Regions from separate parts of the Mesorhizobium sp. M1A.T.Ca.IN.004.03.1.1 genome, predicted to be linked through region 2. Evidence: riboswitches for the same ligand, from Rfam matches in the RefSeq annotation. Region 2 holds a riboswitch; each other region holds the start of a gene.
The links. Region 2 has a riboswitch for thiamine pyrophosphate ahead of thiC (phosphomethylpyrimidine synthase ThiC). Riboswitches for the same ligand answer to the same signal wherever they lie in the genome.
Positions count from the first base shown of each region.

Region 1: it holds a riboswitch for thiamine pyrophosphate, as region 2 does, so the genes downstream of both, EOD29_RS29020 (multidrug effflux MFS transporter) here and thiC (phosphomethylpyrimidine synthase ThiC) in region 2, are expected to answer to the same signal.
Region 3: it holds a riboswitch for thiamine pyrophosphate, as region 2 does, so the genes downstream of both, thiC (phosphomethylpyrimidine synthase ThiC) here and thiC (phosphomethylpyrimidine synthase ThiC) in region 2, are expected to answer to the same signal.

Region 1 is NZ_RZTV01000018.1:12,193-14,392, reverse strand. It holds gene EOD29_RS29025 (hypothetical protein) at 31-546, shown strand; TPP riboswitch at 941-1,058, shown strand; gene EOD29_RS29020 (multidrug effflux MFS transporter) at 1,088-2,200, shown strand, end outside.
Region 2 is NZ_RZTV01000022.1:5,271-7,470, reverse strand. It holds gene thiC (phosphomethylpyrimidine synthase ThiC) at 1-1,423, opposite strand, end outside; TPP riboswitch at 1,527-1,643, opposite strand; gene EOD29_RS29595 (hypothetical protein) at 1,961-2,200, opposite strand, start outside.
Region 3 is NZ_RZTV01000001.1:703,181-705,380, forward strand. It holds gene EOD29_RS03310 (beta-galactosidase) at 1-805, shown strand, start outside; TPP riboswitch at 1,088-1,200, shown strand; gene thiC (phosphomethylpyrimidine synthase ThiC) at 1,312-2,200, shown strand, end outside.

The DNA of each region.
Region 1 (2,200 bases), on a different contig from region 2:
CGCCAAATCATCGAGAAGGCTGATCGGCTCGTGGGCGGCGGCATCCTGACCAAGGCTGAACCGTCCAAGGCCTCGCCTCGATCCGATTTCATGGTCGACTATCCGTATGTGTGGAACCTGGCCGAGATGCACCGGCTCGGTAGCGTCACGCCGCATCATTTCTTTGCGGAGTTGGAACGCGCCGGTTCGCTGGAGCGGCTGGTTGACAAGATGAAGCGGTTGCCGTGGCGCGCACCAACGACACGCGAGCTGGCGCGCCTCGTGTGGCAAAAGGAGAGGGGCGAGAGCCCATGGCCTGCAATGAAGCGATCACGCGTTGCGATCGTGGAACCAAGCTGCCCGGTCGACCATCCGGATCGTGGCCTTCAATGCCAGCTCGCCTTGGAACCGGCCTTTCAGCAATTGGCTGAGCGGGCAGCGGAATCCGGCTGGACCGAGGACGAGATAGCCTACGCGCTCCTCGAGCTCGCCGGCGCGCGCCTCAAGAGCAACTCCGCCAATCGCGAGACTGAGAGGGCGATTGACCGGGCCAGGGCAACGAGATGAGCGGCACCTTCGAGAAGCTTCGCCTGACCCGATAGGAACGTCGCCGCGCCATCAGTTTGGCGGTGAAGGCTGACCCCGGCCGAGTCGGGCAGGCGAGCGGCAGTGCTGAAATAAGGGCGTGAGAATCCATGGTGATCTTGCGCATGGCGAACTCCTTCAAGTGACTTGTTTTCATCAGCCTAACCAGAGGTGCCACCCGGCCTGGGTTCTTGATACGGTGGCTGTGTCGAGACGCCAGGCGCCACCTCGCGGCTAAGCCCGCAAAGCGGACCTTTTTGTTGCAGTCGCAAAACGTGTCGAAGGTTTCGGGATATTTGCGACGAAAAAGCGGTCGTTGGCCATCAGCGCCCCGGCCAAATAAGGCGTGCTTGTTATTCAAGGTTAAGATAACCTGGCAGATACCGAGGGGTGCCCCGTCAAGGGGCTGAGATACTGTTGGCCGAAGGCAGCACAGTGACCCTTTGAACCTGATCCGGATCATGCCGGCGAAGGGACGGGTCTGACGCCTCTCTCCTTTGCCGGCCTCATACAAGTGGCCGCAATGACACCCGAAAAATCAACAACCACGGCCCGGCGTTCAGCGCTCACGCCTAAACTTTCGACGTTGACCCTCCTATGCGCCCTTTCGGTGCTGCCGTTGAACGTCTTTCTGCCATCACTGGCGAATATCGCGCAGGATTTCCGCGCCGATTACGCTCTCGTGAGCCTGTCACTAGCCGGTTACGCTATAGTGGCCGTCGCATTGGAACTGATCATGGGGCCGCTATCCGATCGGTTCGGGCGTCGGCCGATCGTCATGGTCAGTCTTGCCACGTTCACGATCGGGTCGATCGGCTGCGCCTTTGCATCCGATATTTGGACCTTTCTTGCGTTCCGTTTGCTCCAGGCGGCAATCACGTCCTGCTATCCAATTTCGATGGCGATTATCAGGGATACGGCCGGCAAAGAGCAGACGGCGAGCCGGATCGGTTATGCGACGATGATCTGGGCGCTGGCCCCGATGATCGGCCCAGCGCTTGGCGGTGTGGTGGATGAAGCCTTGGGCTGGCGGGCGATTTTCTGGGGTCTTGCCCTAGCCGGCATAGTGATGTTTGCCTTGTGCTGGTTCGAACTCGGTGAAACCAACAAAACCCGGTCGGGCAGCATCGTCCAGCAATTCCACGCCTATCCGGCGCTGTTCCGCGCACCCGGCTTTTGGGCCTACGCGCTGTGCATGGGGTTCTCGGTCGGTGCGGTCTACGCGTTTCTCGCTGGCGCTCCACTCGTTGCTGCAATATTCGACGTGTCATCGGCCTCGCTTGGCTTTTACATCGGCAGCATAACAGCGGGCTTCGTGTTCGGCAGCTTCCTGTCCGGACGTTACGCCGGCCGTTTCCCTCTGACCACCATGATGATAGTGGGGCGCATCGTCGCTTGTGCCGGCCCTGCGATTTGTCTGGTCCTGTTTTTCGCAGATGTCAGGCATGTGATTGCGCTATTCGTCCCTTGCATTCTGGTCGGCATCGGCAATGGCTTGACCATGCCGAGCGCCAATGCCGGCGCGCTCTCGGTGCGGCCGAACCTGGCTGGAAGCGCAGCCGGCTTGGCAGGCGCTATGACCCTTGCGGGTGGCGCAGCCCTTTCCTCGATCACAGGGGCCGTCCTGACGGAGGGC
Region 2 (2,200 bases):
GATGCTCTTTCGGCGTGACGTAGCAAAGCATTGCGGTGCCGAACCAGCCTATCATGGCGGCACCTATCCCTGAGGTGATGTGGTCATAGCCCGGCGCGATGTCGGTCGTCAGCGGCCCCAACGTGTAGAACGGCGCCTCACCGCACACTGCGAGCTGCTTGTCCATGTTCTGCTTGATCTTGTGCATGGGGACATGGCCCGGGCCTTCGATCATCACCTGGCAGTCCTTTGCCCAGGCAATCTTGGTGAGTTCTCCAAGTGTTTCCAGTTCGGCGAATTGCGCCGCGTCGTTCGCATCGGCGATTGAACCGGGACGAAGGCCGTCGCCGAGCGAGAAGGAGACGTCATAGGCTCTGGCGATGTCGCAGATCTCCTCGAAATGCTCGTAGAGGAAGCTCTCCCGGTGATGGTGCAGGCACCATTTGGCCATGATCGAGCCGCCGCGCGAGACGATGCCCGTGACCCGGTCGACGGTCAGCGGGATGTAGTGCAGCCGCACGCCGGCGTGGATGGTGAAATAGTCGACGCCTTGCTCGGCCTGCTCGATCAGCGTGTCGCGGTAGACCTCCCAGTTCAGATCCTCGGCGATGCCGTTGACCTTTTCCAGCGCCTGATAGAGCGGCACCGTACCGATCGGCACCGGCGCATTGCGCACGATCCAGTCGCGGATGTTGTGGATGTTGCGGCCGGTCGACAGGTCCATCACCGTGTCCGCGCCCCAGCGGATAGCCCAGACCATTTTTTCGACCTCTTCGGCCATCGACGATGTGACAGCCGAGTTACCGATGTTGGCGTTGATCTTGACCAGAAAATTGCGACCGATGATCATCGGCTCGCTCTCGGGATGATTGATGTTGGCGGGAATGATTGCGCGCCCGCGCGCCACCTCGTCGCGCACGAATTCGGGTGTGACGAAATCTGGGATCGCCGCGCCGAAGGCTTCGCCGTCGCGTTGCAGCTTGCCGCGCATCACCTCGCGGCCGAGATTCTCGCGGATGGCTACGAACTCCATTTCTGGCGTGATGATGCCGGCGCGCGCATAGGCAAGTTGGGTCACCGCCTTGCCCTGCTTGGCCTTGAGCGGCCGATTGCGTATCGGAAATTCCGGTGTCAGGCGCTCGCCGGTGGCGAATCCATTGTCTTCCGGCCGGACGTGGCGGCCGTCATAGGCTTCGACATCGCCACGCGCCGTGACCCATTCGTGGCGAAGCCGGGCAAGGCCTTTTTCGATGCTGGTTTCGACTGATGGATCGGTGTAGGGGCCGGACGGATCGTAGACGGTGACGGGCGGTTCGCCGGCCGTCGGATGGACGGAAATCTCGCGCATCGGCACCCTGATCTGCGGGTAGAGGACGCCGGGCTTGTGGATTTTCCGCGAGGCGGGCAGTGGTCCCGTCGATACGGCGGGGGTGAGGGCATTCATCGTGAGGCTCCTTTGCTCATGCATTGGAGACCCAGTTCTGTGCCGGAAGGATGAAAAGACGCTTCTGTAGACCTGCTGCAACAGGACCTCGGGCGTAAACTCCCGCAAAGCGCTTGCACCGTCCCTACGCCAGTATGAACTGGATCAGGTTCAACGGGTCACTGCGCCGCGAAAGCCAGCAGTATCTCAGCCCCTTGCCGGGACTCCCCTGGTGAATGCCTTAGGTTGAACGGGCTGACGCTATCTTGTCAAGCGCATTCGGGCGCCTTCGGCCGGTGGCGACGACCGGCGGCCAGCCGGGCGGAGAGCTCGCGCATGCATCGGGGACAAGTCACGCCCCGTAGACCGGGGCTGAATGGCCAAAGCCTCATTCGCTTCGTGAAGGATGGAGAAACTGTATTGGCCATGTGCGCGTATCGACCAAGTAGCTCAGGCGGTCACGGATGTGGTTATTCTGGTCGAAGGTGACGAACGGCCTTGGGGGTCACCTCCTTTAGGATTCAGAGGTTGGAAGACGGCTTCTCGCGATCACGGCCATCAGGAAATACCTGTCTTCGGCTCAACCTCGACATGGCGTCCGATCGACCGCAGATATACAGCTATCTCGTTCATGAGATGATCGCGTTCGCCGTAGATTTCAGCAATCCTACGCAGCTGTGGCTCGACGGCCCTCCGTTGCGCTGGCGTGAAATCAGCATCGCCAAAGACGTATCCCAAGTTGCCAATCGCGCAAATTTTGCAGCCGGCGTCCACAACTGCTTGTACGAATGCCGGAAT
Region 3 (2,200 bases), on a different contig from region 2:
TCGCCACTGCTATCAGAACGGCATTGCATGCGGGTTCATTCATCCCGAAGACGATCTTTCGCGGCTCAAGGCGCTCTACGTCCCGCATTGGGTGATGTGGAAGGATGAATGGAACGAGGCTGTTGAAACATTCGTCCGCAACGGCGGTACGCTGATCCTATCGGCATTGAGCGGGACGAGGGACGAGAACAACCACATCATTCGCGAGCAGGCGCCCGGCAAGGCCCTTGCAGCCCTGAGCGGCGTCAGGGTGGCGGAGTTCGGCCGCGTCGTTCCCGAAGGCGCCAGCGGCCTGTTTCCGCTGTTTCGTCCGGCTCCGATGGGCGCCTATGCACCGCCGCCGCTCCCGGCCTCGTCCGCGGAACGCAAATACCTGTTCACCCTTGGCAATGAAGAATTCCAGGCTGCGCATTTGTACGAGGTGCTTGATGTAGCGCCTGACACCGAGGTGCTCGGCATCTGGTCGAACCGCTTCGCCGCCGGCTCTCCGGCAATTACCGCCCGCAAGGTTGGGCAAGGTCGGGTTGTCTATGTCGGCACGTATCTCACGCCGCAACTGACGGAGAAGCTTGTCGATGTCGTGCTGGCCAAAGCCGGTATAGCGCCTTTGCTGCCCGACCTGCCTGCCGGGGTGGAGGTCTCTGTCAGGGAAGCCGACGACCGCCGGCTGATGTTCGTGCTGAACACCACGGAAGTCGCCGTGATCGTACCCAACGTCCCAAAGGGCCTCGACCTGCTGACGGGCAAGGCCGTTGAAGGAACGCTGCAACTCGACCCTTACGGCTGCGCAATAATTCGGTCCTGAACAAATCGAACCAGCGTCCGTAGACGCCGAGCAGATGCTCTTCGAGGCGAAAAATGCGTTCTTCAATCCGCCGCCACAAGGGATTCGCAAAAGCGTTTCCTTGGCGGATGACAAGTGGGCCCCGACTGCCAGCTCGACGCGCGCAAGGTCGTGGCTCAATGGGCGTCGATGTAAGAGATGCTCGATCAAAGCTGCGTGGCTGCGCCCCTTCTCGTCGCTTGTTCGAGGCTGGAGAAGTCATGAAGTCGAGTTGACAGGATAGCGTCGCATCGTCCAACCTAGGCGCCTCACCAGGGGAGTCCCGGCAAGGGGCTGAGATACTGCTAATAGCGCGCAGTGACCCGTTGAACCTGATCCAGTTCATACTGGCGTAGGGACGGTGCGAGGCTTCGCGGGTCGGCAATCCGGCTTCGGCATTCGGGCAGTGCCCGCATCCTAAGCGAAGCGTCACTTCCTCCTCATCGCGTGGACTGGGTCTCCGTGCACTCGAGCAAGGAGGCTCACTCATGAATGCCCACACCCCGACCGTCACCGTCGGCGAATTGCCCGCTTCGAAGAAGGTCCACAAACCCGGTCAGCTCCACCCGGAGCTGCGGGTGCCGATGCGCGAGATCTCGGTCCACCCGAGCGCCGGCGAGCCGCCGGTCACGGTCTATGACTCGTCCGGTCCCTACACGGACACCGCGATGAAAACCGACATCGAGCGTGGCTTGCCACGGCTGCGCGAGGCATGGATCGAGGCGCGCAGAGACGTGGAGCGCTACGAGGGCCGCACGATCAAGCCGGAAGACAACGGCTTCGTCTCAGCCGATCGCCTGACGCCGGAATTCCCGGTTCGCAACAGACCGTTGCGCGCGGCCGGCGGCCGCGCCGTCACCCAGCTCGCCTATGCGCGCGCCGGCATCATCACGCCTGAGATGGAGTTCGTCGCCATCCGCGAGAACCTCGGCCGTGAGCAGTTGCGTTCGAAAGTTCAACGTGATGGCGAAAGCTTCGGCGCCGCGATCCCCGACTTCGTCACGCCGGAATTCGTGCGCGACGAGGTGGCGCGCGGCCGCGCCATCATCCCGTCCAACATCAACCACCCGGAAAGCGAGCCGATGATCATCGGCCGCAATTTTCTGGTCAAGATCAACGCCAATATCGGCAACTCCGCCGTCACCTCGTCGATGGCCGAAGAGGTCGAGAAGATGGTGTGGGCGATCCGCTGGGGCGCCGATACGGTAATGGACCTCTCGACCGGGCGCAACATCCACAACATCCGCGAATGGATCGTGCGCAATTCGCCGGTGCCGATCGGCACGGTGCCGATCTACCAGGCGCTGGAGAAAGTCGGCGGCGTCGCCGAGGAACTGACCTGGGAGGTGTTCCGCGACACCCTCATCGAGCAGGCCG